DNA from 4 places in the Pseudomonas viciae genome. Region 4 is predicted to be linked to each of the others. Evidence: predicted binding sites of a transcription regulator. Region 4 holds the regulator's gene; each other region holds the start of a gene.

The links. Region 4 encodes sigma-54, which starts transcription at its own class of promoters, with help from an activator protein. Its sites were predicted from a motif close to ANTGGCATNNANNTTGCTNT; they were not measured.
Region 1: the regulator sigma-54 is predicted to act here: its motif matches at 2,775-2,794, upstream of glnA (type I glutamate--ammonia ligase).
Region 2: the regulator sigma-54 is predicted to act here: its motif matches at 3,415-3,434, upstream of EPZ47_RS20290 (circularly permuted type 2 ATP-grasp protein).
Region 3: the regulator sigma-54 is predicted to act here: its motif matches at 4,051-4,070, upstream of EPZ47_RS07920 (flagellar basal body rod protein FlgF).

What each region holds. Positions count from the first base shown of each region.
Region 1 covers NZ_CP035088.1:368,579-375,915, forward strand. The annotation lists gene EPZ47_RS01675 (DUF4124 domain-containing protein) at 1-399, opposite strand, end outside; gene EPZ47_RS01680 (chorismate mutase) at 589-1,152, opposite strand; gene glnA (type I glutamate--ammonia ligase) at 1,274-2,680, opposite strand; gene thiI (tRNA uracil 4-sulfurtransferase ThiI) at 3,009-4,463, shown strand; gene typA (translational GTPase TypA) at 4,603-6,423, shown strand; gene EPZ47_RS01705 (YkgJ family cysteine cluster protein) at 6,647-7,084, opposite strand.
Region 2 covers NZ_CP035088.1:4,662,405-4,669,741, forward strand. The annotation lists gene EPZ47_RS20275 (c-type cytochrome) at 1-100, shown strand, start outside; gene EPZ47_RS20280 (transglutaminase family protein) at 218-1,018, opposite strand; gene EPZ47_RS20285 (alpha-E domain-containing protein) at 1,015-1,965, opposite strand; gene EPZ47_RS20290 (circularly permuted type 2 ATP-grasp protein) at 1,975-3,384, opposite strand; gene EPZ47_RS20295 (ribonuclease E inhibitor RraB) at 3,690-4,031, opposite strand; gene EPZ47_RS20300 (hypothetical protein) at 4,235-4,471, opposite strand; gene EPZ47_RS20305 (START domain-containing protein) at 4,611-5,219, opposite strand; gene EPZ47_RS20310 (YkgJ family cysteine cluster protein) at 5,259-5,513, opposite strand; gene EPZ47_RS20315 (translation initiation factor 2) at 5,661-6,131, opposite strand; gene EPZ47_RS20320 (aminotransferase-like domain-containing protein) at 6,217-7,337, opposite strand, start outside.
Region 3 covers NZ_CP035088.1:1,723,985-1,731,321, reverse strand. The annotation lists gene flgJ (flagellar assembly peptidoglycan hydrolase FlgJ) at 1-549, opposite strand, end outside; gene EPZ47_RS07935 (flagellar basal body P-ring protein FlgI) at 560-1,630, opposite strand; gene flgH (flagellar basal body L-ring protein FlgH) at 1,676-2,371, opposite strand; gene flgG (flagellar basal-body rod protein FlgG) at 2,424-3,209, opposite strand; gene EPZ47_RS07920 (flagellar basal body rod protein FlgF) at 3,259-3,996, opposite strand; gene EPZ47_RS07915 (sigma-54-dependent transcriptional regulator) at 4,329-5,888, opposite strand; gene phhA (phenylalanine 4-monooxygenase) at 6,199-6,984, shown strand; gene EPZ47_RS07905 (4a-hydroxytetrahydrobiopterin dehydratase) at 7,084-7,337, shown strand, end outside.
Region 4 covers NZ_CP035088.1:1,028,173-1,035,509, forward strand. The annotation lists gene EPZ47_RS04475 (ZIP family metal transporter) at 1-311, shown strand, start outside; gene EPZ47_RS04480 (HPr family phosphocarrier protein) at 505-780, opposite strand; gene rapZ (RNase adapter RapZ) at 796-1,653, opposite strand; gene ptsN (PTS IIA-like nitrogen regulatory protein PtsN) at 1,656-2,120, opposite strand; gene hpf (ribosome hibernation-promoting factor, HPF/YfiA family) at 2,133-2,441, opposite strand; gene EPZ47_RS04500 (RNA polymerase factor sigma-54) at 2,518-4,011, opposite strand; gene lptB (LPS export ABC transporter ATP-binding protein) at 4,176-4,901, opposite strand; gene lptA (lipopolysaccharide transport periplasmic protein LptA) at 4,901-5,449, opposite strand; gene lptC (LPS export ABC transporter periplasmic protein LptC) at 5,436-6,005, opposite strand; gene EPZ47_RS04520 (KdsC family phosphatase) at 6,013-6,537, opposite strand; gene EPZ47_RS04525 (KpsF/GutQ family sugar-phosphate isomerase) at 6,538-7,337, opposite strand, start outside.

The DNA.
Region 1 (7,337 bases), 660 kb from region 4:
CAGGCGAGGCACGTTGGTTGGCTGCCCGTAGGGTTGGCCATCCAGCAGCAGCCGGAACAGATGGGGGCTTTGCAGACGCGGTTGAGCCCGGACGCCAACGGTGAACGTGCCGTTATTGGCGCGCAGGGCTTCCTCGGTGGGGATGTCTGTCAGCTCCAGCACCTCGTAGGCATTGTGCGGCTCGTCCTTGGCTAGGGGCACCGCGGGCGCGTCCGGGCTGGTTGGGGGCTGGCGTTCGATGCTGTTGAGCGGCGGCAATTCCACCGCCTGGGCCGGTACGCCTTGGGGCGGCTGGTTGCTATAGGCGGTGTTGCCGTCAGCGTCGGTGTACTTGTAGATCTGCGCAGCGGCTGGCAGCGCCAACAGCAGCAACAGGATGATTGGAAAACCGCGACCCATGAAAAATCGACCGAAAACGAAAAGTGATGGGTTGCAGCATAGGTCAGGTGGCGCGGTTGGCCCAAGTTGTTGCCCTCAATCCCCTGTGGGAGCGAGCTTGCTCGCGATGGCGGTGTGTCAGTCGCCAGGATGTTGGATGTGCTGGCCTCATCGCGAGCAAGCTCGCTCCCACAGGGTGGATTGTTGTCTTTAGGATTTTGTGAAGACACACAGCTCAGCAGTCGCCCGGATCAGGGCGAGCCGGTGCACCGGGTGCTGTTTGTTGTTGTGGGTGGCCCGGGCCAGCCATTGCGGGCACTGCGGGTCGGTGCGGTAGGGGGCGAAGTCAGCCAGTTGTTGCAGCAGGCGCTTTTGCAGGCGGTCGAGTTGCGGGCGGATCTGTCCCACCAGGTCCGGGCGTGGGAGGTCCGGGGCCTTACCTTCCAGGGCCCAGTCGGACAAATTGATGTACTGCACCATTTTGTTGGCTTCTATCTGGGCAGCGAAAAACGCTTCCACGGTTTCGCCGCTCAGCTTGTAGGCCGGCGCCTGGGCGACGGCGGCGGCAATGACTTCACGCTCGCGCTGACGGTCTTCTACTGGTTTGTGGCTGTCCCATTTGCTCAGTGCCACTTGGTCGGCGAGGGCCAGGCGCTCGCCAATGGCGTTAAGCAGCGGGGTGAGGGCCTCAGGGGCGGGAGCAGAGGCGGCCTCGGCGGTGGAGGCCAGCAGCGCGGCAGACAGGGCAAGGCAGAGTTTGAAGCGCAAAGTCATGGGCAGTCTCGTCTTCTATCGGGGAGCGACGAGTCATCATGCACGTAACCTGCGCCCATAAAAAAGGCCTCCCGAAGGAGGCCTCTCTTTATTCACGCCGTGCGTGGCGGCGCTTACTGGATCAGCAGCTGTAGTACAGCTCATATTCCAGTGGGTGTACGAAGGTGCGAACCTTGATTTCTTCTTCGCTTTTCAGTGCGATGTAAGCGTCGATGAAGTCATCGCTGAATACGCCGCCCTTGGTCAGGAACGCACGGCCCTTGTCCAGCTCTTCCAGGGCTTCTTTCAGGCTGCCGCAAACCTGTGGGATTTCCTTGGCCTCTTCAGGCGGCAGGTCATACAGGTTTTTGTCAGCGGCATCGCCAGGGTGGATCTTGTTCTGGATACCGTCCAGACCGGCCATCATCAGTGCAGCGAAGGCCAGGTATGGGTTGGCAGCCGGATCCGGGAAGCGAGCTTCGATACGGCGGGCTTTCGGGCTGTTCACGTAAGGAATACGGATCGAGGCGGAACGGTTACGAGCCGAGTAGGCCAGCATGACCGGTGCTTCGAAGCCTGGTACCAGACGCTTGTAGGAGTTGGTCGACGGGTTGGTGAAGCCGTTCAGGGCCTTACCGTGCTTGATGATGCCGCCGATGAAGTACAGGGCGGTGTCCGACAGACCGGCATAGCCTTCGCCTGCGAAGGTGTTCTTGCCGTCTTTGGAGATCGACATGTGCACGTGCATGCCCGAACCGTTGTCGCCGTACAGAGGCTTAGGCATGAAGGTCGCGGTGCGGCCGTATGCATCAGCAACGTTGTGTACGCAGTACTTCAGGGTCTGGACTTCGTCAGCCTTCTTGACCAGCGTGTTGAATTTCACGCCGATTTCGTTCTGGCCGGCAGTTGCCACTTCGTGGTGGTGAACTTCGACGGTCTGGCCCATCTCTTCCAGTGCGTTGCACATGGAGGTACGGATTTCGTGGTCGAAGTCGAACGGTGGAACCGGGAAGTAACCGCCTTTGATACCAGGGCGGTGGCCTTTGTTACCGCCTTCCACGTCCTGGTCGGACATCCACGAACCTTGTTCGGAGAAGATCTTGAACATGGAGCCGGAGATGTCGGACTTGAACTTGACCGAGTCGAAGATGAAGAACTCAGGCTCAGGGCCGAAGAAAGCGGTGTCGCCGATACCGGTGGACTTCAGGTATTCCTCGGCACGGTGGGCGATGGCGCGTGGGTCGCGGTCATAGCCTTGCATGGTCGAAGGTTCGATGATGTCGCAGACCAGGATCAGGGTCGGCTCTTCGGTGAACGGGTCCAGGACGGCAGTTGCGTCGTCCGGCATCAGGATCATGTCGGAGGCTTCGATGCCTTTCCAGCCAGAGATGGAGGAGCCGTCGAACATTTTTCCGATTTCAAAGAATTCGTCGTCCAGCGCATCACGGGCCGGCATGGTCACGTGATGTTGAGTACCTTTGGTGTCAGTGAAGCGCAGATCAATCCACTTGACGTCATGATCTTTGATGAGTTGAACCGACTTCGACATATGTCCTCCGGGTGGCTTCGGGCGGGTAGTGGAGTGCCCTTAGATATGGGTGATGCCGGCGCGAATACTCTGCCAAGGCAACCTGCCTCACAAGGGAGCAAATTGCATGCCAGTGCCCCAGCATGGGTTTTTTGCACCAAATCCACGCTTTTGAAGGCGTAAATCGCAGATTGTCAGACAATAACGCACTGCAATGTGGCGCTGCCAATCGATAATGACCTGTTTTGGTGCGAACAAAACCATCTGCACATTAACTGGTTAAACCTTGAGCAATTTCCGCTATAATCCGCGCCCCCCTTTTTCGGCTGGCCGTTCGCGCGCTGTTTTCATGAAACTAATCGTAAAAGTCTTCCCCGAGATCACCATCAAGAGCCGCCCGGTACGGATGCGTTTCATCCGCCAGTTGGCCAAGAACATCCGCACCGTGCTCCGAGACCTGGACCCGGCCGTGGTGGTGAACGGCGTGTGGGACAACCTCGAGCTGGAAACCCGCGTCAGCGAACCCAGGATCCTCAAGGAAATGACCGAGCGCCTGAGCTGCATGCCGGGCATCGCGCATTTCCTGCAGGTCGATGAATATCCACTGGGGGATTTCGACGACATCCTCGCCAAGTGCATGCTCCATTATGGTGATGCCCTGGCCGGCAAGATCTTTTCGGTACGTTGCAAGCGTGCCGGCAAACACCCGTTCAGCTCGATGGACGTGGAGAAATACGTCGGCAGCCAGCTACGTCGTCAGTGCGGCGCCGCCGGTATTTCGTTGAAAGACCCGCAAATAGAAGTACGCATCGAGATTCGCGACCAGCGGCTGTTCGTGATCCACAGCCAGCACAACAGCATTGGCGGTTACCCGCTGGGTTCGCTGGAGCAGACCCTGGTGCTGATGTCCGGCGGCTTCGACTCCACGGTCGCCGCCTACCAGATCATGCGTCGCGGGTTGATGAGCCATTTCTGCTTCTTCAACCTCGGCGGGCGCGCCCATGAACTGGGCGTAATGGAAGTGGCGCACTTCATCTGGAAGAAGTACGGCAGCTCCCAACGCGTGTTATTTGTGAGTGTGCCGTTCGAAGAAGTCCTGGGCGAGATTCTCGGCAAAGTCGATAACAGTCATATGGGCGTCATTTTGAAGCGTATGATGTTGCGCGCCGCTTCACGAATTGCCGACCGCCTGCAGATCGATGCGCTGGTGACCGGTGAAGCGATCTCCCAGGTATCCAGCCAGACGCTGCCGAACCTGTCGGTGATTGACTGCGTGACCGAGAAGCTGGTCTTGCGTCCGCTGATCGCCAGCCACAAGCAGGACATCATCGACACGGCCATCGAGATCGGCACCGCCGATTTTGCCCGGCACATGCCGGAGTACTGCGGGGTCATCTCGGTCAATCCGAAGACGGCGGCCAAGCGCGGGCGGGTGGAGCATGAAGAGAAAGAATTCGACATGGCGGTGCTCGAGCGTGCGCTCGAAAACGCCAGGCTGGTGCCAATCGATCGCGTAATCGATGAGTTGGGCCAGGACATCCAAATTGAAGAAGTCGGCGAAGCGCTGGCCGGTCAGATCATCATCGACATCCGTCACCCGGACGACGCTGAAGACGACCCGCTGAATATCGCCGGCATCGAGGTACAAACGATGCCGTTCTATGCAGTGAACGCGCGTTTCAAGGAACTGGACCCTACTCGCCAGTACCTGCTGTATTGCGACAAAGGCGTGATGAGTCGCCTGCATGCCCACCATTTGCTCAGTGAGGGGCATGCCAATGTGCGCGTTTATCGACCGAGCTAAGTGCCCGGGGCTGTTTGCCTGTGGCTTGCGTCACCGGCCCCCCGACGCCGCCGACAAGCTGTAACGGCAAAGCCTGACTCTACTGTTAATCGCTGCCACGACCTGTCAGCACACCGAATCCTCTGATCGAGATACACAAGTGATCGAAAATCTACGCAACATCGCCATCATTGCTCACGTTGACCATGGTAAAACCACCCTGGTAGACAAACTCTTGCGTCAATCCGGCACCCTGGAGCGCAACGAGCTCAACGACGAGCGCGTGATGGACTCCAACGACCAGGAAAAAGAGCGCGGTATTACCATCCTGGCGAAAAACACCGCCATCAACTGGAACGGCTACCACATCAACATCGTGGACACCCCGGGCCACGCCGACTTCGGTGGTGAAGTAGAGCGCGTAATGTCGATGGTCGACTCCGTGCTGCTGCTGGTCGACGCCCAGGACGGCCCTATGCCGCAAACCCGCTTCGTGACCAAGAAGGCTTTCGAAGCCGGCCTGCGTCCGATCGTGGTCATCAACAAGGTTGACCGTCCAGGCGCGCGTCCGGACTGGGTTCTGGACCAGATCTTCGACCTGTTCGACAACCTGGGTGCTACCGAAGAACAGCTGGACTTCAAAGTCGTCTACGCCTCGGCCCTGAACGGTATTGCCGGTCTGGACCACACCGCCATGGCTGAAGACATGACCCCGCTGTACCAGTCGATCGTCGACGACGTACCGGCGCCGAAAGTCGACCGTGACGGTCCGTTCCAGATGCAAATCTCGGCACTGGACTACAACAGCTTCCTGGGTGTGATCGGTGTTGGCCGTATCGCTCGTGGTCGCATCAAGCCGAACACGCCGGTCGTGGCTATCGATGCCGACGGCAAGAAGCGTAACGGTCGTATCCTCAAGCTGATGGGTCACCACGGTCTGCACCGTATCGACGTTGAAGAAGCAGCAGCCGGCGACATCGTCTGCATCAGCGGCTTCGAGCAACTGTTCATCTCCGACACCCTGTGCGATCCGATGAACGTCGAAGCGATGAAGCCGTTGACCGTCGACGAGCCAACCGTTTCCATGACCTTCCAGGTCAACGACTCGCCATTCTGCGGTAAAGAAGGCAAGTTCGTGACCAGCCGCAACATCAAGGAACGCCTGGACAAAGAGCTGCTCTACAACGTTGCCCTGCGCGTTGAAGAAGGCGACTCGGCCGACAAGTTCAAGGTTTCCGGCCGTGGTGAGCTGCACCTCTCGGTACTGATCGAAACCATGCGTCGCGAAGGCTTCGAAATGGGCGTTGGTCGTCCTGAAGTGATCATCCGTATGGTTGATGGCGTCAAGCACGAACCGTACGAAAACGTGACCATCGACCTGCCGGAAGAATCCCAGGGCGCGATCATGGAGCAAATGGGCCTGCGCAAGGGCGACCTGACCAACATGGTTCCGGATGGCAAGGGCCGTGTGCGCCTTGAGTACAACATCCCGGCCCGTGGCCTGATCGGTTTCCGTAACGAGTTCCTGACCCTGACCTCCGGTGGCGGCATCCTGACTTCGATCTTCGATCGTTACGACGTGATGAAGTCCGGCGACATGTCCGGCCGTCAGAACGGTGTTCTGGTATCGGTTGCGACCGGCAAGGCACTGACCTACTCGCTGGAAACCCTGCAAGCCCGTGGCAAGCTGTTCGTTGAACACGGCCAGGACATCTACGAAGGTCAAATCGTCGGCCTGAACAGCCGCGACAACGACCTGGGCGTGAACCCGACCAAAGGCAAGAAGCTCGACAACATGCGTGCTTCGGGCAAAGACGAAACCATCGCCCTGGTTCCGCCGGTCAAGTTCACCCTGGAGCAAGCTCTGGAGTTCGTACAAGAAGACGAACTGTGTGAAGTGACGCCGAAGTCGATTCGCCTGCGTAAGAAAATCCTTGGCGAAAGCGAGCGTACCCGCGCTGCCAAGAAAAGCGGTAACTGAGTTTCGACTTAGTTAGTGGCTGAAAAAAACGCCCCTGATTGTGAGATCAGGGGCGTTTTTTTATGCCTTGAAATTGTGGTGTCTGTCAGGGCCCTATCGCGAGCAAGCTCGCTCCCACAATGGATTTATGCCGGACACAAAATCTGTATCCGCTGAAAATCAACTGTGGGAGCGAGCTTGCTCGCGATAACGATGGTTCAGGCGCAGTTGAACCATCAGTCGATCAGAATTTGTCCAGCGTCCGCGGATTGCGCTCGCGCTCCACTTCCTTGGGCTTGTACGCGCAATACCCCGGCCGCGGTCCAACCCTCGGATGGTTGCGGCAGGTATCCGGGCGTTTCTCGTAAATGGTGCACAGCCGGCTCTTGCGGTCCAGATAAAGGCAATCGTTGTTGCTCATGCGCTGGAGCGTGAAGATCTCGGACTTCTGGTTGTAGCGTTCGACGATCCCTTCCTTTTGCAGGCGCTTGGCGATGTTCTTCGGCGGGTCGCCCAGTTCGAACTCATCGACAATGCCGATGCGGATCAGGTCCTTGATCTTGACCTCCACCGGCAGCGTGCAGCAGCTCGACACGCAGGAACCGCACATCGGGGCGGAGTACTTGGCCCAGGTATCGAGTCGGTCGAGTTCCGCGGCGGCGATCAGGTTGGGCTTCATCATCAAGGTTTACCAGCGTGCATCAGGGCGCGCGATCATACCGGGACTGGTGAAATTTTGAACGACCATCTGCCGGTTTTTTTTCATCCCCGCCAAAACGCTCCAGGACCGGCACGCCCCCTGCATTCATTCGCCCATAGGGCCGTTCCATGGCGATGATTCTCCGGCGTGGTGGAAAAACCACCGAACCTGCGCCTGTACCGCCTGTCAGACCGACTAGGCTCAGACAATTCCATGCTCGTTCGAGGTCTCATCA
Region 2 (7,337 bases), 3.0 Mb from region 4:
GCCGGGGTTCTCGGCGGCGGTGCTGCCGGATTCGGAGCTGGATCTGTTGGTGGGGTATCTGAAGCATATGGCGGGGCGTAAACAGCCTTTGAAGCAGTGAGCTTGCCCCCGCTGCCCCGCTGACAGGGCTGCGCAGCAGCCCCTCAAATAGCTTGCGAGCGCTTCGCACTCGAGCGGGAGCAAGCTCCCTCGCCACAAAAGCCCGCTCGCCACGCGGCTATTGTCGTTGCACCGTAAGCACCGGGGCCGGTGTCACGACCTTGGCATGCATCTGCTCACCGCCACCACCGCGGCGCATGCCGCGCACTGGGCAGGCGTCCAGGTAATCCAGACCCACCGCCAGTTTCAAGTGTCGCTCGGGACGGGCCAATTGGTTAGTCACGTCGAAGCTGTACCAGGCGTCGTCGAGCCATGCCTCGGCCCAGGCATGGCTGGCCAGGTGTTCGCTCTGCTCACTGAACAGATAGCCTGACACATACCGTGCCGGCACGCCCAGGCTGCGGGCGCAGGCCAGGAATGCGTGGGCGTGATCCTGGCACACCCCGCTACGGCTGGCAAAAGCCTGGGCCGCGCTGGTCTCGACTTCAGTGGAACCCGGGGTGTAGACCATGTGCTGGTTCAACCCGTGCATCAGGTCGATCAACGCGGTGCGATCGCGGCGCTGCTTGCATTGCTGCGCGGCGAAAGCTCGTAGCGCCTCGTCCGCTTCGGTCAACCGGGTGAAGCGCAGGAACGGCAGCGCCGACTGGCTCTCATGTTCGGCTTCACGCAACGGGTCGATGTCCACTTGGCCACGGGCACCAATGATGACCGTTTCGTGGGGCTCGTCCAGGGTCAGTACATGAAGGATGTTGCCGAACGGATCCAGCTGCGCACGTACCGGCCGTGGCAGATCAAGCTGCCAGCTCAGCACATGCTGGCGCTCGCTGTCGTGGGGTGTCAGGCGCAGGTACTGGATGCTGGCGCGAACCTGGTCTTCATAGTGGTAGGCCGTTTCGTGGCTGATTGAGAGTCTCATATGACCTCCAGGTAGGAACTGTGAATGGCGTTGCCCAGTTCGCGGACCAATGGGATGAATTCGGTGAGCCAGGCATGCAGGCCCCCGTCGAGGATTTCGTTAATCCCGGTGTAGCGCAGGCGCGCGTCCATTTCCGCGCCCAGGCGTTGTGCCTGCCGGCCGTTGGAGCCTGGTAGGCTCGCGAGGATCTGCTCGATTTCTTCGGTGCAGGCCCGCAGCGACCGCGGCACATCGGCGCGCAGCAGCAACAGTTCAGCCACATGACGCGCGCCCGGGGCGTCACGGTAGATTTCGGTGTAGGCCTCGAAGGAAGACAAGGCCCGCAACAAGGCGCTCCACTGGTAATACGCGTGGGCCGTGCCGTCGCTGACCGTGTCGGCCTGGTCACCGGCCATCTCGTAACGGGCGTCTAGCAAGCGCAGGGTGTTGTCGGCCCTTTCGATAAAGGTCCCCAGGCGAATGAACCTGAACGCGTCGTTACGCATGATGGTGCCGTAGGTTGCGCCTCGAAACAGGTGAGACCTTTCCTTGATCCACTCGCAGAAACGGCTCATGCCGTAGCGACTCAAGCCTTGCTCGGCGATATCGCGAATTTCCAACCAGGTGGCGTTGACGTTTTCCCACATGTCGGCGGTGATTCGCCCACGCACCGCGTGGGCACTGGCGCGCGCGGAACCGAGGCAGCTGTAGATGCTCGCCGGGTTGGCCGCGTCCAGGGCAAAAAAATGCAACAGGCGTTCGGCGTGCAAGTCGCCGTGTCGCTCCCGGTAATCATCCAGCGTGCCGGTGATCAGCAGCGGCATGGCCAATTCGTGCAGGCCATCGCCGCGCCCGTCCTGGGGCATCAAGGACAGCGAATAACTGACGTCGAGCATCCGCGCGAGGTTTTCCGCACGCTCCAGGTAACGCGACATCCAGTACAGGTCCGAGGCGGTTCTACTTAGCATGGCAGCTCCTCAATCCTCGACCACCCAGGTGTCCTTGGTGCCACCGCCCTGGGACGAGTTCACCACCAGCGACCCTTCGCGCAACGCCACGCGCGTCAGGCCGCCCGGCACCACACGGGTTTCCCGGCCAGACAGGACAAACGGCCGCAAGTCGATGTGGCGAGGGGCAATGCCATTTTCGACAAAGGTCGGACACGTAGAAAGCGACAGCGTCGGCTGGGCGATGTAGGCGTGCGGCTTGGCCTTGATGCGTTCGCGGAAGGCGTCGATCTGCGCCGTCGTCGCCGCCGGCCCCACCAGCATTCCGTAACCGCCGGAGCCCTGGGTTTCCTTGACCACCAGATCTGGAAGATTCGCCAGTACGTGGGAAAGTTCAGCAGGGTTACGACACTGCCATGTAGGGACGTTCTTCAGGATCGGCTCTTCGTCCAGGTAAAACTTGATCATGTCGGTGACGAACGGGTACACCGACTTGTCGTCCGCCACGCCCGTGCCGATGGCATTGGCCAGCACCACGTTGCCAGACCGGTAGGACGACAACAGCCCTGGCACCCCGAGCATCGAATCCGGATTGAAGGCCAGTGGATCGAGGAACGCGTCGTCAAGGCGACGGTAGATCACATCCACCGCTTTCGGCCCGTCGGTGGTGCGCATGAAGACTTTGTCGTCGCGCACGAACAGGTCGGCGCCTTCTACCAGTTCCACGCCCATCTCCCGGGCCAGGAACGCGTGCTCAAAGAATGCACTGTTGAAGCGCCCCGGCGTGAGCACCACGACGCTGGGGTCATCCAGTGGGCTGGCGCTTTTCAGGGTGTCGAGCAGCAGGTTGGGGTAATGGTCGATGGGGGCGATGCGCTGGGCGGCAAACAGTTCGGGGAACAGGCGCATCATCATCTTGCGATCTTCAAGCATGTAGCTGACGCCACTGGGCGTACGAAGATTGTCTTCAAGTACGTAGTACGTGCCATCGCCGTCGCGCACCAGATCGACGCCGCAAATGTGGGCATAGATGTCGCGGTGCAGATCCAGCCCTTGCATCGCCAGTTGATATTGCTCGTTGGCCAGCACCTGCTCGGCGGGGATGATGCCGGCCCGGATGATTCGTTGCTCATGGTAGAGGTCGGCCAGGAACATGTTCAGTGCCTTGACCCGCTGGATGCAGCCACGCTCGACGACCCGCCATTCGCTGGCGGGAATGCTGCGCGGGATAGTGTCGAAAGGGATCAGGCGCTCCGTGCCCTGCTCGTCCCCGTAAAGCGTGAACGTAATGCCGGCGCGATGAAACAACAGGTCCGCTTCGCGTCTGCGTTGTGCCAGAAGTTCGTCTGGCGTTTCGGCCAGCCAACGTGCAAACGCCCGATAATGCGGGCGGACCTGGCCGTCGGCCTCGTACATCTCGTCAAAACCAGTGCGGATCATGCCGTACTCCTTGTCACCCTGGCATCAGGCTTCGCAAGGCCCGTGCCATCGGCATAAACGCTTTATGATCAACGGGTTGGATTATCCACTGAGAGGCTGCGCACTCTTGTAGTGCGGCAAATCCCCCCACCCCGCTGCCCCCGCTTCATTGCGGCGCAGGGCCGTCGCTCCCCTGAGCATAGACACGGAAAAACGCCATAGCCTGGCTTGGATACAGTTAGGTACAAAACCTGGGGGTAAGATCGCTGACATGAAAACGGCCGACACAAAGGTCAGCCGTTGCTCTGGTTGCAGTGAGTGAAGTATCAGGCCTGCAAGCGCCGAATCTCTTGCTTGACGCCCCAGCCCTCGATGATGCCGCCCAACGGCTCAACCACGGCCTCAAAGTCTTGCTCGAAGTCTCCGATATCGTCGTAAGTGGCATACATCACCCGGCTCAGTTCCAATGACCAAGCCCCGTCGTCCCGTGCACTGATCTGCGCGTTCAGCGATTCGCCCCGAAATTGACCTGCCGCCCTGCGCGCCCGCTCCTCATCCGGGAAAATGGCGTAGAACTCGATGGGATGGAATTTTGAGAAATCGAAACCGCCTTCTTTCATGCGGCGCAACACACTGGTGCTGATGTCTTCTTGATAGGCTGTGCTCATGAAACGTCCTCCTAAAACCGATGGATAGACTTTCCGTCTTCCCGCGCAGGCAACCCGTAAGTTGCAGGCGTTACGGCATCAAATTACCGTCGGGACACAAGCATGTAGCTGACAAGACCGGACCTAAGCGATCCTTTCGCTGATCTCACTTGCAGAGTAGCCGCAAGTCGTGGCCACTGCCAAGCGGGGCCAGACAACGATTTTCATGAAATCGGTGTAATGCTGATGATTTCGATGCTGTGCTGGGACTTGAGGTTCTTGACCGTCGGGTCTTCAGTGCGCCCCTCCAGGTCATTGAGGTCCAACTCGCTGGCCACTGGAAACAGCCGTCCGCGAATCAGTTGTGCGGCCTGTTCCATGGTGGGCTCCTGGTCACAGTCGAACAGTTCTTCAGTGGTGTCGCCGTGATCATCCACGAAAGTGATTTCCCACTTCTGCATCGGTGTCTCCTCGATCAATTCAGGGCCTGGCTTACCTCTATCTCGACATTGAGGGCTGAACAATCGTTCCGCTGGGTTGTTGGGCGGCACACATGAAAAGACCGCCTCATGGGCGGTCTCCTGATGCAACCATGGCCGATTACTTTTCGGCGCGCTCCTTCAGCGCTTTCAAGGTGTTGAACGGCGCATCCACCACGAACTTGTTAGCCAGCCAGGACGGTACATCGCCACCGGGTTCGGTGTGGACCTGGTACGTCACTTCGACCTGGTTCGCGCCCTTGGGGGTGAATTTCCAGAAGCCGTCGACCTGGGTCACTCGTACAAAGCCCTTCTCTTCAGGCACGTAGGTCGGTACGCCTTTGAGATTGCGGGTCAGGCTGCCATCCGCGCCATCGACGGTGGTGACTTCCAGCACCGAGTCTCGGGAAGTGACTGGCCATGGCGTATTGAACTGAGTGTAGGTCCAGCTCTTGTCACCTTCGTGCTTGAGTAGCTTCTGGCTCTTGCACTCATGAATCCAGGCGCAGGCACCCGGGACATCTTCCTGCAGGGCCCGCAACTTGGCCATGGTGGTCTGCATGACAGTCACGCCGCGGTAGGCCTTGTACTTGGAGCCAGCCACTTCACTCAGGGATACCTTGATACCGTCCTTCTCCTTGGTGACCTGCCAGTCCTCTGCCTGAGCGCTGGCGGTTGCCAACAACACGGTCAAGCCACACAACACAGCCATACGATGCAGCGAACCCATAGTTTTTTCCTTATTGTCCAAGTTCTGATCATTGACCCATTACGCTGCCGTGACTTGCTCCCACCAACCGATCAGTCGGATGGCGTCTTCGCTGCTGCTGCCACAGACCTCGATGTCGGCCTCGAACGCCGAGCACACCGCGGGGCGTTCCGGCTGGCCGAAGATCCGGCACAGATTGTCGACCGACAACTGCGCGCAGCGTTCTCCCGCCGGTTTGCCTTGGGGCATGCCAGGGATCGGGGAACTGATGGACGGGGCGATGCAGCAGGCGCCACAGCCTTCACGGCATTTCATGACGACAACATCCTCACGACAGGTAATGGTTGGTAACAGCGCACAGAGTAACGGCTAAAACACTCGTTTAAAATTAAAGTCCGCAGGTTTTTTCGCCCACGGCGAGATGACCGAACGGTCAGCGACGAGCTGCATGCATGGCAAGGTTCACTGCTTGAATTCGAACTCCAGTGCCGCGCCTTCCACTTCATTGCGCTCCTGATTGCGCAGCGGCAGTTGCATCTCATTGCTCAGCAAACGCCCATTGAGTTGGAACGGTCCGGGTTTCTCCCCGAACATGGACGGCAACAGTGGCTGGTTTTTAGCTGACTGCACCTTACCCGGCGGTTGCAGTTCCTCGACCATGTCATGGGGCAAGCTCAAATCCAGCTTGGCCGCTGGTAATGGAGTCTTGGCAACCTCATGGGCGGATTTGCTCTTGGAAGCGATGGGCGCGCGTTTTTTCTTCGCCGCCGTTTTTTTCGCGGGAGCCTTCTTGACCACCGCCGTTTTTTTCGGCGCATTACTCGTCGCGCTGGCGACGGGTTTCTCCTGCGCCGAAGCCGCCACGACGCCTCCCGTATGGAAGGCGGTCAACAGGCCGATCAAAACCCAGGCAGCAGGAGCAATGGCTTTCATAAACACAACGGTACTTACGGCAGAGACCGCCATGCTCGCCTGATAATGAGGCGCTGACAAGCACATCAGACTAAGCCGCTGATTCCTATAAAAATCCGTTGGCAGTCTCTTGGCACAATTGAGTGGCCAGCAGGCCCAGCGTCATCAAGGCTCGCTCCGCCTCGCGGTTCCAGGGTGTGCCGCAATTCAGGCGGATGCAGTGATTGAACTGCTCGGTATTACTGAAAATCAGCCCTGGCGCGATACTGATGCCTTGCTGCAACGCCCGCACATGCAATTCCTGGGTGTTGACCCGCCCCGGCAGGCTGACCCACAGGATGAAGCCTCCGTTGGGGCGGCTCATTTGCGTGCCTTCGGGGAAATATTGCTGCACCGCCAGCTGAAAAGCGCTGAGGTTCTTGCGGTACTCCTGGCGGATATAGCGCAGGTGCCGGTCATAACCGCCATTTTCCAGATATGCCGCGATGCCCATTTGCGTAACGCTGCACGCCGAGTGAGTACTGAAGGTCTGGAGGCGCTGGATTTCCTGCTGGAATTTGCCGGCGATCATCCAGCCGATACGTACGCCCGGCGACAAGGTCTTGGAAAAACTCGAGCAATAGATCACCCGATCCAACCGGTCGTAGGCCTTGAGCGCCTTGGTGCGCCCCTGCTCGAACATCAGCTCGCCATAGATATCGTCCTCGACGATCTGGATGTCGAAGTCCGACGCCAGGCGCAGCAGTTGCTTCTGACGCTCCTCCGGCATGGTGCTGCCCAAGGGATTGCTCAGGCGCGTGGTCAACACCAGCGCCTTGATCGACCATTGGTTAGCCGCCAGTTGCAGCGCCTCGAGGCTCATGCCGGTGACCGGATCACTGGGGATCTCGATGACCTTGAGGCCCAGCAGATCTGCCAACTGCAGCAAGCCGTAATAGGTAGGTGACTCGGCAGCGATCAGATCCCCTGGCCGGGTCAGCACGCGCAAGGACATCTGCAGCGCATCGACACAGCCGTGGGTGATCACCACTTCGGAGGGGTCCACCACGACGCCAGCATCACGCATGCGAATCGCCACCTGACGCCGCAACGGCTCGAAGCCCGGGCTGAACATGTAGCTGAACGCCCGCGGGCTGTGAAAACGCGTGACCTTGGCCAATTGCTGGTGCAGCGCCCGCACAGGCAGGTAGTCGACGCTCGGCACCGCCGCCCCCAACGGGAATACCC
Region 3 (7,337 bases), 700 kb from region 4:
GATCAACTCCATGTCGTTGCGGTGAGTCCCCTCGCCCGCCCCTTGCGGCGCGTTCACGGCTCGGGAAGCCCACAACGGACGCTGGCCGTTGGAGCGCGAAAGAGGTCCGTCGGGCAGCGTGCCGGCCGCCACTGGCGTGGGCACCGCCGCCTTGGCGACCTTGTCCTGCGCCTCTTGTTGCTTGGCAGCCGACAAGCCTGCCGCCTCGCCTGGCGCCAGCGGTTTGTTCTTGGACATCTGACGCAGCAGCACATCGGCCAGGCCGATACCACCGCCCTCGCGGGACATCGAAACGGCCAACTGCTGGTCGTACATTTCCTGGTACTGCTTGGCTTCAGCGGTATTGAGCGGATTATCCTTGCCCATCGACTCGGTGGCCGCACGCATGGACTTGAGCATCTCACCGATAAACAGCGACTCGAATTCCTGTGCCACTTTGCGCAGGTTGCCGTCGCTGTTCTTGTCGCCGACCTTGAGCTGGTTCAGGCGATTGAGGTCCGAGTAGGACCCCGAGTCCCCGCTGATCAAAGCGCCCTTGCGCATATCCATGGCCCGGTCCTCAAATCACGATCAGGTCGGCTTGCAACGCGCCGGCCTGCTTCAAGGCTTCGAGGATCGCCATCAAGTCGCCCGGCGCCGCGCCGACCTGGTTCACCGCACGGACGATTTCATCCAGGGTAGTGCCCGGGCCGAACTTGAACATCGGCTTGGCTTCTTGCTCGGCATTGACCCGCGAACGGGGGACCACGGCGGTCTGGCCGTTGGACAACGGACCTGGCTGGCTGACGATCGGGTCTTCGGTGATGGTCACGGTCAGGCTGCCGTGGGTCACGGCGGCTGGAGAAACCTTGACGTTCTGGCCGATCACGATGGTGCCGGTGCGCGAGTTGATGATGACTTTGGCCACGGCCTGGCCCGGATCGACTTCGAGGTTCTCCAGGATCGACAGATAGTCGACCCGCTGGCTCGGATCCAGGGGCGCGGTGACACGAATCGAGCCGCCGTCGATGGCCTGGGCCACACCTGGGCCAAGCATGTCGTTGATCTTGTCGACGATGCGCTTGGCCGTGGTGAAATCGGAGCGGTTGAGGTTCAGGGTCAAGCTGTTGCCCTGGTTGAAACCGCTCGGCACCGCACGCTCCACCGACGCACCGCCAGGGATGCGACCAGCCGACGGAACGTTGACGGTGATCTTCGAGCCGTCGCGCCCCTCAGCATCGAAACCACCCACCACCAGGTTACCCTGGGCGATGGCGTACACGTTGCCGTCGATCCCCTTGAGCGGCGTCAGCAGCAGGGTGCCACCGCGCAGACTCTTGGAGTTACCGATGGACGAAACGGTGATATCCACCTGTTGGCCAGGCTTGGCGAACGCCGGCAGATCGGCACTGATCGACACCGCTGCGACGTTCTTCAACTGTACGTTGCCCGAACCTGCCGGCACCTTGATGCCGAACTGCGACAACATGTTGTTGAAGGTCTGCAGGGTGAACGGGGTCTGGGTGGTCTGGTCACCGGTGCCGTTCAGGCCCACGACCAGACCGTAGCCGATCAACTGGTTGGAACGCACGCCGGAAATGCTGGCGATATCCTTCAGACGCTCGGCTTGAGCGCTAAAGGCTGCCGACATCACCAGGGCACCGATCAACAGCTGTTTAAGATTCAACTGGGCCACCTAGAAAGGGAACTTCGGGCTGAGGAAGAAACGGTCGAACCAGCCCGGCTGACTCGCATCGGCGAAGGCACCGGTACCCGAGTAAGTGATGCGAGCATCGGCCACACGGGTTGACGGAACAGTGTTGTCGGTGGAGATGTCATCGGCCCGGACCATGCCGGCGATGCGCACCAGTTCGTCGCCGGTATTGAGGGTCAGCCACTTCTCGCCCCGCACGGCAATGATGCCGTTGGGCAACACGTCGGCGACGGTCACGGTGATCGAACCGGTCAGGCTGTTGCTCTGGCCTGACTGACTATCGCCCTTGGTGGCCCGGTCGGCGCTGTAACCGGCGCTGAGGCTCAGGTCATTACTGCCGATCGGGTTGTTGGTGGTCAGGCTGGAGCCGAACAACGACGTCAGGCCAACGCTGGTGTCGCTGGTCTTGTCGATCTGCGAGTTGGCATTCTTGCTGGCCTGGGTCCGCTCGTTCAGGGTGATGGTGATGATGTCACCGACCCGGAACGCCTTGCGGTCGCTGTACAGGTTCTGCTCGAAACCGGCCTGGTAGATCGAACCATTGTTGGCGGCGGCCGGCAGCGGCGTGCGCGGCAACACCGGAGCGTAGTACGGGTCATTGGGCTTGGGCGTTGGCCCGACACAGCCCGCGAGCGCGGTGATCCCACTCAGTGCCAGAACAGATACAAAGCGATTCATGACCCTACCTCTTGGTGTTGCAGGCGACCCCGGGCCGCCTCTATAGACGTGATTACAGATTCTGCGTAACGAACGAGAGCATCTGGTCGGCGGTGGAGATCACCTTGGAGTTCATCTCGTAAGCGCGCTGGGTGGTGATCATGTTGACCATCTCCTCCACGGTGCTCACGTTGGACGTTTCCAGGGTGTTCTGCAGCGTGGTACCAAAACCGTTCAGGCCCGGCGTGCCAACTTGCGGCGCGCCACTGGCGGCGGTTTCCAGGAACAGGTTGTTGCCCACCGCTTGCAAGCCGGCCGGGTTGATGAAGTCGGCGGTCTGCAGGTTGCCGATCACTTGGGAGGCCGGGTTGCCCGCCACTGTGATGGACACGGTGCCGTCACGGCCTACGGTGAATGTCTGGGCATCGTTCGGGATGACGATGGCCGGCTCCAGGGCGAAACCGCTGGCGTTGACGATCTGGCCGTTGGAGTCGAGGTGGAACGTACCGTCACGGGTGTAGGACGTGGTGCCGTCCGGCTGCAGGATCTGGAAGAAACCGCGACCGTCGATGGCCATGTCCAGCGGCTGCTCGGTGGTCTGCAGGCTGCCGGCGGTGAAGTTCTTCTGGGTGCCGACAATACGCACACCGGTACCCACTTGCAGGCCCGACGGCAGTTCGCTGTCCTGGGTCGACTGGGCGCCTGGCTGGCGTTTGACCTGGTACAGCAGGTCCTGGAACTCAGCGCGATCACGTTTGAAGCCCGTGGTCGAAACGTTCGCCAGGTTGTTGGAAATGGTCGTCAGGTTGGTGTCCTGGGCGGACAAACCTGTTTTGGCAACCCATAGAGCCGGAAGCATTCGATTCTCCTCGTACGCCTGTTTTTCGGCGCGACGCTGTAATTAATGGTTAGATCTGCAAGACCCGGGCCATGGCCTCGTCGCCTTCTTTGGCGGTGTTCATCATCTTGACGTGAAGCTCGAACTGCTTGGCCAAAGCCAGCACCGAAGTCATCTCATCCACGGCATTGACGTTGCTCGCTTCCTGGAACCCGGACACCAACTGCACGTTGCCATCGATGGGCGCCGGCTGGCCGTCCTTGGTCCGGATCGAACCGTCCAGGCCCTTGGTCATGTTCTTGAGGTCCGGGTTGACCAGCTTGATGCGGTCGACTTCAGCCATCACACGCGGACCTTCGCCCATGGCGCGGATGCTGATGGTGCCGTCCTGGCCGATTTCGATTTTCTGCTCCGGCGGCACGGCGATCGGACCACCGTTGCCCATCACCGGCATGCCGTTGCCGGCCCGCAACACGCCCAGGGCGTCGACGTTGAGGCTGCCGGTGCGCACGTAGCTTTCACCACCATCGGGGTTCTGCACGGCCATCCAGCCCGGCCCGCTGACCGCGACGTCAAGGTCACGACCGGTTTCCACCAGCGCACCCGGGGTGAAGTCAGTGGCAGGACGCTCGGACATGGCAAATGCCCGCGCCGGAAAGCTGTCGCCAAACACCGGCATCGAGCGGGCCTGCTCCAGGTCTTTCTGAAAACCATTGGTGGAGATGTTCGCCAGGTTGTTGGCATGGGCCCGTTGCGCCAGTGCGTTCTGGCTGGCGCCGGTCATTGCCACATAAAGGTACTTGTCCACTGTCGTTCCTCTGCATGCCGGACGTTTGCCGCCCACTGCTGTACTACTGAGCCATAAGCAATTTGCAGACCAACTTTTTTCTGGCGCCCCGCGCGCCGGCAAACAAAGGGTTGGAGGGTTGGGGAAGGGATTTTTGAAATGTGTCGAAGACGAAAAACCGGCGGTGTTGTGCCGCTTACGGCAACGCTTGACCTTGGCAACGGCCACTGTCGTCATCGCGAGCAGGCTCGCTCCCACATTGGATCTCCAGTGCTCCCATGATTTGTGAGCAATCGATCACCTTGTGCGAGCTTGCTCGCGATGAGGCCAGCAAAAACACAATCGATAAATAGCTATGACTCGATTTTACCAACCTCATACTCGCGCAACTTATTGGCAATGGTGGTATGGGAAACCCCCAACCGCTTGCCCAATTGCCGACTGCTGGGGTGTTCGGAGTAAAGCCGCTCCAACACAGCTTTCTCGAAACGCCCGACGATCTCATCCAACCCACCCTCGAGGGAGAAATCACCAAGGGGCTGGCGCACGCCGTAGTCCGGCAAGCGGATGTGCTCGGCCTTCACCGTGCCGCCGTCGCACAGGGAAACGGCCTGGAACAGCACGTTTTCCAACTGCCGGACGTTCCCCGGCCAATGATAGTGACTCAGACGCTCCATCGCCGCTGCGGCCAGCTTCGGCAACGGACAGCCAATCTGGCGACTGGCCTGGTCAAGAAAATGCTCCACCAAAGGCGCCAGGCCATCGAGGCATTCGCGCAACGGCGGGATGTGCAGGGAAAGGACATTCAGGCGGTGGTACAAATCCTGGCGGAATTCACCCCGGGCGCAGAGTTCGGACAAGTCGACCTGGGTCGCGCAGATCACCCTGACATCCAGGTACACCTCTTCATCGCTGCCTACGCGACGGAAGCAACCATCCTGCAGAAAGCGCAGCAATTTCACTTGCAGGCGCGGACTCATTTCCCCTACCCCATCGAGAAACAGCGTCCCTCCCGCGGTCAGCTCAAGCAAGCCGAGCTTGCCTTCGGCCCGGGCACCTTCAAAGGCTCCCGGCCCGTAGCCGAACAGCTCAGTCTCGGCCATGGACTCCGGCAAGCCGGCGCAGTTGAGCGCCATCAACGGTGATTGCCCGCGCGGGCTGGCCAGGTGACAGGCGCGGGCCAGCAATTCCTTGCCGGTGCCGGTTTCACCTTCTATCAATAACGGAGCGTCCAGTGGCGCCATGCGCCGGGCCTCACGAACCACCGCCGCCATCACTTTGGAGCTCTGGAAAATACTGTCGAAGCCACGCAGCTCCTGCTTGCGCACGTTATAGATACGCTCGCCGACCCGGTCGGCCCGGTGCAGCGTCAGTACGGCGCCGGCCATGGCCTCGCTGTCGTCGTGCTCCGATTGCAACGGGGCGATGTCGGCCAGAAACACATCGCCCTTGACCTTGACCCGCAGCCCGTTGATCCGCGACTGGTTGGCACGCACCAGTTCCGGCAAATCGAAATCTTCGGCGTACCGGGACAACGGAATCCCCGGCACCTCGTCCACCCGCACCCCGAGCAATTGTGCCGCCGCCCGGTTGGCCGCGACGATAGAGCCACCCATGTCGATAGACAGCACCGGAAACTCCAAGGCGCCGAGCAACGCATTGAGCTCCATGTGCCGACGCTCGCTGGGCATCAGCCCTACGCGCTTGACGCCAAATACCCCGGCGATGCCTTCGAATTTCGGCCGCAGCGCCTGGAACTGGATGTTGATCAGGTTCGGGCAGTGCAGATAAATCGCATTGCCGTGCTCGCCACCGACTTCCCCTCGGGCGACGTTGATCCCGTACTCCACCAACAGGTTGAGAATGTCCCGCAGGATGCCGATGCGATTCTGGCAATGGACTTTGATGCGCATAAAAAGGCCCGATGTGGATGGAAATTCGCGCTGAGGGACTTGATCCCTCACCACAAGGTTTTTTCTGCGTGCCGACGCAAATAAACGTCAAGATTATGTTACAGCTGTAGGCCCTTTCCCAGCCAAAAATCCCGGCAGCACCGAAGCATCGCTGAATACGTAACGAAAACTTTACGAAATCGCACCCTTATCGCGATACGTGCCCTCGCCTACCCGCTGCACACGCCCCTGCTTCGAGTTATCTCTAATGCATCGCTGGACATAACAACAAACACGCCTTCCCCCTGAGGGAAATCAGCAGGAGAGCAGCATGAAGCAGACGCAGTACGTGGCCCGCGAGCCCGATGCGCAAGGTTTTATCCACTACCCCGCCGAAGAACATGCGGTGTGGAACACGCTGATCACCCGCCAGCTGAAAGTCATCGAGGGCCGTGCGTGCCAGGAATACCTGGACGGCATCGAGAAGCTTGGCCTGCCCCACGATCGCATTCCGCAATTGGGCGAAATCAACAAGGTGCTGGGTGAAACCACGGGCTGGCAAGTCGCTCGGGTGCCGGCGCTGATCCCCTTCCAGACCTTCTTCGAATTGCTCGCCAGCAAGCAGTTTCCGGTGGCGACGTTTATTCGTACCCGTGAAGAGCTGGACTACCTGCAAGAGCCGGACATTTTCCACGAGATATTCGGCCACTGTCCGCTGCTGACCAACCCCTGGTTTGCCGAATTCACCCACACCTACGGCAAGCTCGGCCTACAGGCCTCCAAGGAAGAACGCGTCTACCTGGCCCGCCTGTACTGGATGACCATCGAGTTCGGCCTGGTGCAAACGCCGCAAGGCCGGCGCATCTACGGTGGCGGGATCCTGTCTTCGCCTAGGGAAACCGTTTATTGCCTGTCGGACGAACCGGAGCATCAAGCCTTCGATCCGTTGGAAGCGATGCGCACGCCATACCGCATCGACATCCTGCAGCCGGTGTATTTCGTGCTGCCTGAGCTCAAGCGCCTATTCGACCTGGCCCACGAAGACATCATGGGCATGGTCAAGCGCGGCCGGGAACTGGGATTGCACGCACCGAAATTCCCACCCAAAGCGGCGTGAACCGCCTCTTTTGATCTCAATTGAGTCTGTTGCACAGCGCAGCTTTGCTTTAGCGTGGGTGCATCGACGTTTTTCAAATATTCGATCCAGGAACACACTATGAACACTCTGAACCAAGCCCATTGCGAAGCCTGCCGCGCCGACGCCCCACAAGTCAGCGACGAAGAACTGCCGGTATTGATCAAGCAGATCCCGGACTGGAACATCGAAGTGCGCGACAGCGTGATGCAGCTGGAAAAGGTTTTCCTGTTCAAGAACTTCAAGCATGCCCTGGCGTTCACCAACGCCGTTGGTGAAATCTCCGAGGCCGAAGGTCACCACCCTGGCCTGCTCACCGAGTGGGGTAAAGTCAC
Region 4 (7,337 bases):
AGGATGTGCCTGAGGGACTGGTGATCGCACTGGTACTGGCCGCAGCGGGGATGTCGCGGATCAAGGCCTTTATGATTGGCGCCGCGTCCGGGTTGGTCGAGCCGCTGTTCGCGCTGTTGTGCGCCTGGCTGGTCAGCCTGGCCGAGATGCTGTTGCCCCTGGGCCTGGCGCTAGCGGCCGGGGCGATGCTGTTGGTGGTGACTCACGAGGTCATTCCCGAATCGCGTCGCAATGGTCATGACAAGCTGGCGAGTTTGGGGTTGCTGGTGGGGTTTTGCTTGATGATGGTGATGGATACGGCGTTGGCGTGACAAATGACGGGGCGCGAACACAGCCGCCTGTGGTGATGTGATTTATCTGTGGAGAGGGGATCTGTGGAAGCAAGGCTTGCCCGCGATGCAGGCGCTGCGATTGTGCAGGTTGGCCGAGTTATCGTTCATCGCGAGCAAGCTTTGCTCCCACAAAAAACCTCGCCACAATGAGTCCGCCTTGAACCTGGGCCAGTTACTCGCCTTCGTCGAAATAGTTGTTGATCAGCGCCACCAACGCATCCAATGCCTCTTGCGCCTGTTCCCCTTCAGTTTCCAGGTGGATCCTGGTGCCCTTGCCGGCGGCGAGCATCATCATCGCCATGATACTTTTACCGTCGATCGTGGACTCAGGCGTGCGCCCGACCCGGATGGTGGTGTCCTTGAATTGGCCAGCAATCCCAACGAACTTGGCCGACGCGCGGGCATGCAATCCCAGCTTGTTGATGATTTCGATTTCCAGAGCAGGCATCGCGATGTGAATCCTTTAGCTGAGGTCGCGGTGGCGAACCTGGACGTTCTTCAGGGACTGTTGCAGGAGCTGACCCAGGCGTTCGGTCAGGTAGACAGAGCGGTGATGGCCACCGGTGCAGCCGATGGCGATCGTGACGTAGGCACGGTTGCTCGCGGCAAAGCGGGGCAGCCATTTGAGCAGGTAGGTGGAGATATCCTGGAACATTTCCTCGACATCCGGCTGGGCGGCCAGGTAGTCGACCACTGGCTGGTCAAGCCCGGACTGCTCACGCAATTCCGGTTTCCAGTAAGGGTTGGGCAGGCAGCGCACGTCGAACACCAGGTCGGCGTCTACCGGCATGCCACGCTTGAAGCCAAACGACTCCACCAGGAACGCCGTGCCTGGCTCCGGCTGGTTCAGCAGGCGCAACTTGATGGTGTCGCGTAGCTGATACAGGTTCAGGTGCGTGGTGTTGACCTTCAGGTCCGCCAAGTCGGCGATCGGGCTCAGCAGTTGGCTTTCGTCTTGGATGGCTTCGGCCAGGGAACGGCTGGCGTTGCTCAGCGGGTGGCGTCGGCGGGTCTCGGAAAAACGCTTGAGCAACGTCTCTTCATCGGCATCCAGGTACAGCACATCGCACTGGATATGCCGGCTGCGCACTTCCTCGAGCAGTTCAGGAAAGCGCGACAGATGGCTCGGCAGGTTGCGTGCATCAATGGACACCGCCACCAGTGGCTGCGCCAGTTCGGTGTGGATCAATGCACGCTCGGCCAGCTCTGGCAGCAGGCCGGCCGGCAGGTTGTCGATGCAATAGTAGCCGCTGTCCTCAAGGACATTGAGCGCCGTGCTTTTACCGGAGCCGGAGCGGCCACTGACGATGATCATGCGCATGTTTAATGACCGTTCTGCTCGTCCAGGACAACCTGATACAAGGCTTCGTTGCTCGGTGCGCTGCGCAGTTTTTCGCGAACTTCCTTGCGGTCCAGCATGCTGGCGATCTGGCGCAGCAGCTCAAGATGCGCATCGGTCGCCGCTTCCGGGACCAGCAGTACAAACAGCAGGTCGACCGGGGCGCCGTCGATGGCGTCGAAATCTATGGGGGCTTCAAGGTGCAACAGGGCGCTGATGGGCGCACTACAACCCTTGAGGCGGCAGTGGGGAATGGCGATGCCGTTGCCAAAACCGGTAGAACCGAGTTTTTCACGGGCAACCAGGGCCTCGAAGACGTCCTGCATTTCCAGATCCGGCACTTCGCGGTGGATCAGGTTGGCGATTTGTTCGAGGGCTTTCTTTTTACTGCCACCCGGCGCGTTCACCAAGGAACGGCCGGGGGTCAGGATGGATTCTAGTCGGATCATGGATTGGGGGGGTTAACGACCGGTTGCGCCCTGGAGGAGGCTCTGGGTCTTTTCCTTATGCTTTTTAAGTTGGCGATCCAGCTTGTCGGTCAGCAGGTCAATTGCGGCATACATGTCTGAATGCTCCGCGTTGGCAACCACTTCTCCGCCGGGGATATGCAGCGTGGCTTCGATTTTCTGCAGCAGCTTTTCGACGTTCATCGTCACTTGCACGTTGGTGATCTTGTCGAAATGCCTCTCCAATCGTTCGAGTTTTTCGCCGATGTAGGTGCGCAGAGGTTCGGTCACTTCCAGTTGGTGTCCACTGATGTTGACTTGCATACAGCTTCTCCTTCGTTGCCAGTGCATAAAGCGGCAGGCAGAAATGCCTGCCACTGGAACGCTGTGGCGTGGCCCTTTACATCAACCGCTTGCGTTCGCTCGAAGGTGCGATCCCGAGGGATTCGCGGTATTTGGCGACGGTACGGCGGGCCACCTGAATGCCTTGTGCCTCCAGTAAACCAGCGATCTTGCTGTCACTCAACGGCTTTTTCTGATTTTCCGCAGCCACCAGTTTTTTGATGATCGCGCGGATGGCCGTGGATGAGCATTCGCCGCCTTCGGAGGTGCTGACGTGGCTGGAGAAAAAATATTTCAATTCATAGATACCCCGGGGGGTATGCATGAATTTCTGGGTGGTTACCCGGGAAATCGTCGACTCGTGCATGCCTACCGCCTCGGCGATGTCATGCAGGACCAACGGCTTCATCGCTTCGTCGCCGTACTCCAGGAAACCGCGCTGGTGCTCGACGATCTGGGTGGCGACTTTCATCAGGGTTTCGTTGCGGCTTTGCAGGCTCTTGATGAACCAGCGCGCTTCCTGCAACTGGTTGCGCATGAAGGTGTTGTCGGCGCTGGTGTCGGCGCGCCTGACGAAGCCGGCGTATTGGGCATTGACCCGCAGCTTGGGCACCGATTCCTGGTTGAGCTCCACCAGCCAGCGGTCGTTGTGCTTGCGCACGATCACGTCCGGGACTACGTATTCGGGTTCGGTGGACTCAATTTGCGAGCCCGGGCGCGGGTTGAGGCTCTGGACCAGTTCGATGACCTGGCGCAGTTCATCTTCCTTGAGCTTCATGCGGCGCATCAGCTGGCTGTAGTCGCGACCGCCCAACAGGTCGATGTAGTCGGTGACCAGTCGCTTGGCTTCGGTCAGCCAAGGTGTCTTGGCGGGCAGTTGGCGCAGCTGCAGCAGCAGGCATTCACCCAGGTTGCGGGCACCGATACCGGCCGGTTCGAATTGCTGGATGCGGTGCAGGACGGCTTCGATTTCGTCCAGCTCGATATCCAGTTCGGGGTCGAAGGCTTCGAGGATTTCCTCGAGGGTCTCGTCCAGGTAGCCCTGGTTGTTGATGCAGTCGATCAGGGTCACGGCGATCAGGCGATCGGTGTCGGACATCGGCGCAAGGTTCAGCTGCCACAGCAGGTGGCTTTGCAGGCTCTCGCCGGCAGAGGTACGGGTGGTGAAGTCCCACTCGTCGTCGTCACTGCTTGGCAGGTTGCTGGCGCTGGTCTGGTAGACGTCTTCCCAGGCTGTGTCCACGGGCAGGTCGTTGGGGATGCGTTCGTTCCATTCGCCATCCTCGAGGTTATCCACCGTCGGGGCGGCTTCCTGGTAGGACGGTTCCGGGATTTCGGTGTTGGTTTTCTGTTCGGCGTTGTCGGCCAGCGGGTCGGCGTTATCGAAGTCGTCGCCTTCTTCCTGGCGCTCGAGCATCGGATTGGACTCCAAGGCCTCCTGGATTTCCTGTTGCAGGTCCAGGGTCGACAATTGGAGCAGGCGGATGGCCTGTTGCAGCTGCGGTGTCATCGTCAGCTGCTGGCCCATTCTCAAGACTAGCGATGGTTTCATGGCAGGGGCTTAACACCTTATTCGCCGGCGCACATGCGCCATCCACTACAAGGGCGCCGAAGCGCCAAACTTAAGCAAATTATATGCCTGAAACTGGAGTGTTTGCCTAGGGCGTCGCCGTAATAAAATTAAACGACGCCCAGGCGCTTCGCCAGACTCTTTGCTTACAGGCGGAACTCATGGCCCAGATACACTTCCTTGACCAGGTCGTTGGCCAGGATGGCTGCGGAGTCGCCTTCGGCGATCAACTGGCCGTCATTGACGATGTAGGCGGTTTCGCAGATATCCAGCGTTTCACGCACGTTGTGGTCGGTGATCAGCACGCCGATCCCCTTGGCCTTGAGGTGGTGGATGATCTGCTTGATGTCGCCCACCGAAATCGGGTCCACGCCGGCGAACGGTTCGTCGAGCAGGATGAATTTCGGCGAGGTGGCCAGGGCGCGGGCGATTTCCACGCGGCGCCGTTCGCCACCGGACAGGCTCATGCCCAGGTTGTCGCGAATGTGGCTGATGTGGAACTCCTGTAAAAGGCTTTCCAGCTCCTGGCGACGGCCGGCCTTGTCGAGTTCCTTGCGGGTCTCGAGGATGGCCATGATGTTGTCGGCTACCGACAGCTTGCGGAAGATCGATGCTTCCTGTGGCAGATAGCCGATGCCAGCCTTTGCCCGACCGTGCATGGGCTGGTGGCTGACGTCCAGGTCGTCGATCAGCACACGGCCCTGGTCGGCCTGGACCAGGCCGACGATCATGTAGAAGCAGGTGGTCTTGCCCGCGCCGTTAGGGCCGAGCAGGCCGACGATCTGGCCGCTGTCGATGGACAGGCTGACATCACGCACGACTTGGCGGCTCTTGTAGCTCTTGGCCAGGTGCTGAGCTTTCAGAGTTGCCATTACTGGGCCTTCTGCTCGTCGGTTTTCTTTTTCGGCTGGATCACCATGTCGATGCGAGGGCGGGACTCAGTGACTTTACTGCCCGTGGCACGACCGGCGCTGGCCAGCTTTTTGTTGGTGTCGTAGACGATTTTCTCGCCTTGGGTCACGTTGTTGTCCTTGTCGACGACCTTGGCGCGGTCGATCAGCACGACACGGTCCTGGGATGCGTGATACTGGATGGTCACCCCGTAACCTTGCACAGGCTTGGTGTCGCCCGCGGTCTGGAGTTGTTCGAAGTAGGCCAGGTTGCCCACCGAGGTCACCACGTCGATATCGCCGGACGGGGTGCGGGTGATGGTCACGGTGTTGCCAGTGACCTTCATCGAGCCCTGGGTGATGATCACGTCACCCTTATAGGTGGCGACACCATTCTTGTCGTCCAGTTGCGCGTCGTCGGCCTGGATGCGGATAGGTTGATCGCGATCGTTGGGAAGGGCCCAGGCGCTCGCGCTTCCCAGTGCTGCGCCCAGACTGAGCAAAATAGGGAGGGTTTTAGCGAGCTTCATACTGTCCTCTTACGTTCGATAGCAGGTGTATCCTGCTTTCCTTCAAATACGCTTTCATTCCCGTGCCGGTCGATACACCCCCGGCGCCGTCGATTCTAACGGGTTGCTCGGTCTGCGCATATTCTTGCTGTGGGAACACGGTCATACGACTGCTGGTAATGATGGTCGTACGATTTTTTTCATCGGTTCGGGCTACGCGTACCGAGTCGATCAGCTCCACTTCGGTGCCCCCGGAGTTGACTTCGGCGCGCAGGCTCTGCACATGCCACGGAAACTCGGTGCCGCGGAACATGTTCAGGTCCGGTTTGGTCACCAGCGTAATATCGGTGGCCTTTACGTGGTCGACCTTGTCGGACGTCATCTCATACTGCACTTTGCCATCGGGCAGGTATTGCAGGGTATGCGTGTTGGTTGCGTACCAGTCGATATTCTCTTCAACCGTGGCCGCCGGTTGGTCGAGAAAGCGTTCCGGGCTGATGTTCCAGTAACCCACCGCCGCGAAAATCGCCGCGATGCTGGCGAACACCACGACGGTGCGAATCTTTTTGCTCAGCATAAATGGCTCACAGGTACGCGGCGTTGGCCGCTTCAAGGTGGCCCTGGGCGCGCAGGATCAGTTCGCAGAATTCACGGGCCGCGCCTTCGCCGCCGCGTGCCGTGGTAATGCCGTGGGCGTGCTCGCGTACGAAAGCCGCGGCGTTGGCGACCGCCATGCCCAGGCCTACCCGGCGAATCACTGGCAGGTCTGGCAAGTCGTCACCGAGGTAGGCGACCTGTTCATAGCTTAGGTTGAGTTGGCCCAAAAGTTCGTCCAGTACCACCAGTTTGTCTTCGCGACCCTGATAAAGGTGTGGAATACCGAGGTTCTTCGCGCGCCGCTCGACCACCGGGGTCTTGCGGCCGCTGATGATAGCGGTCTGTACGCCGGCGGCCATCAGCATCTTGATGCCCTGGCCGTCGAGGGTATTGAAGGTCTTGAACTCGCTGCCATCTTCGAGGAAGTACAGGCGACCGTCGGTCAGAACGCCGTCCACATCGAACACCGCCAGCTTGATGGCTTTGCCCCGTTGCAACAGGTCTGTGTTCATTTACATGACTCCCGCACGCAGCAAGTCGTGCATATTCAGGGCGCCCACCGGGCGGTCTTCGTCGTCGACCACCACCAGGGCGCTGATCTTGTGGTCTTCCATGATTTTCAAGGCCTCGGCGGCGAGCATCTCGGCACGGGCTGTCTTGCCGTGGGCCGTCATGACTTGCTCGATGGTCGCGCTATGGATGTCGATGGTGCGGTCCAGGGTGCGACGCAGGTCGCCGTCGGTAAAGATCCCGGCAAGCGTGCCGTCGGCTTCGAGCACTACCGTCATGCCCAGTCCCTTGCGGGTCATCTCTAGGAGTGCGTCCTTGAGCAGCGTGCCACGCAGTACCTGCGGCAACTCCTGGCCTGAGTGCATCACGTTTTCGACTTTCAGCAGCAGGCGGCGGCCCAGGGCTCCACCGGGATGGGAGAAGGCAAAGTCCTCAGCGGTGAACCCCCGGGCTTCCAGCAGGGCGACGGCCAGGGCATCGCCCATGACCAGGGCTGCGGTAGTGGAGGAGGTTGGCGCCAGGTTCAACGGGCAGGCTTCGTGCTCGACATGGACGTTGAGGTTTACTTCAGCGGCCTTGGCCAGCGGCGAATCCGGGTTGCCGGTAACACTGATCAACTGGATGCCCAGGCGTTTGATCAGGGGCAACAAGGTGATGATCTCGTTGGTGGAGCCGGAGTTGGACAGGGCCAGGATGACGTCATCCCGGGTGATCATGCCCATGTCGCCGTGGCTGGCTTCGGCCGGATGGACGAAAAATGCCGTGGTGCCGGTGCTGGCCAGGGTGGCGGCGATCTTGTTGC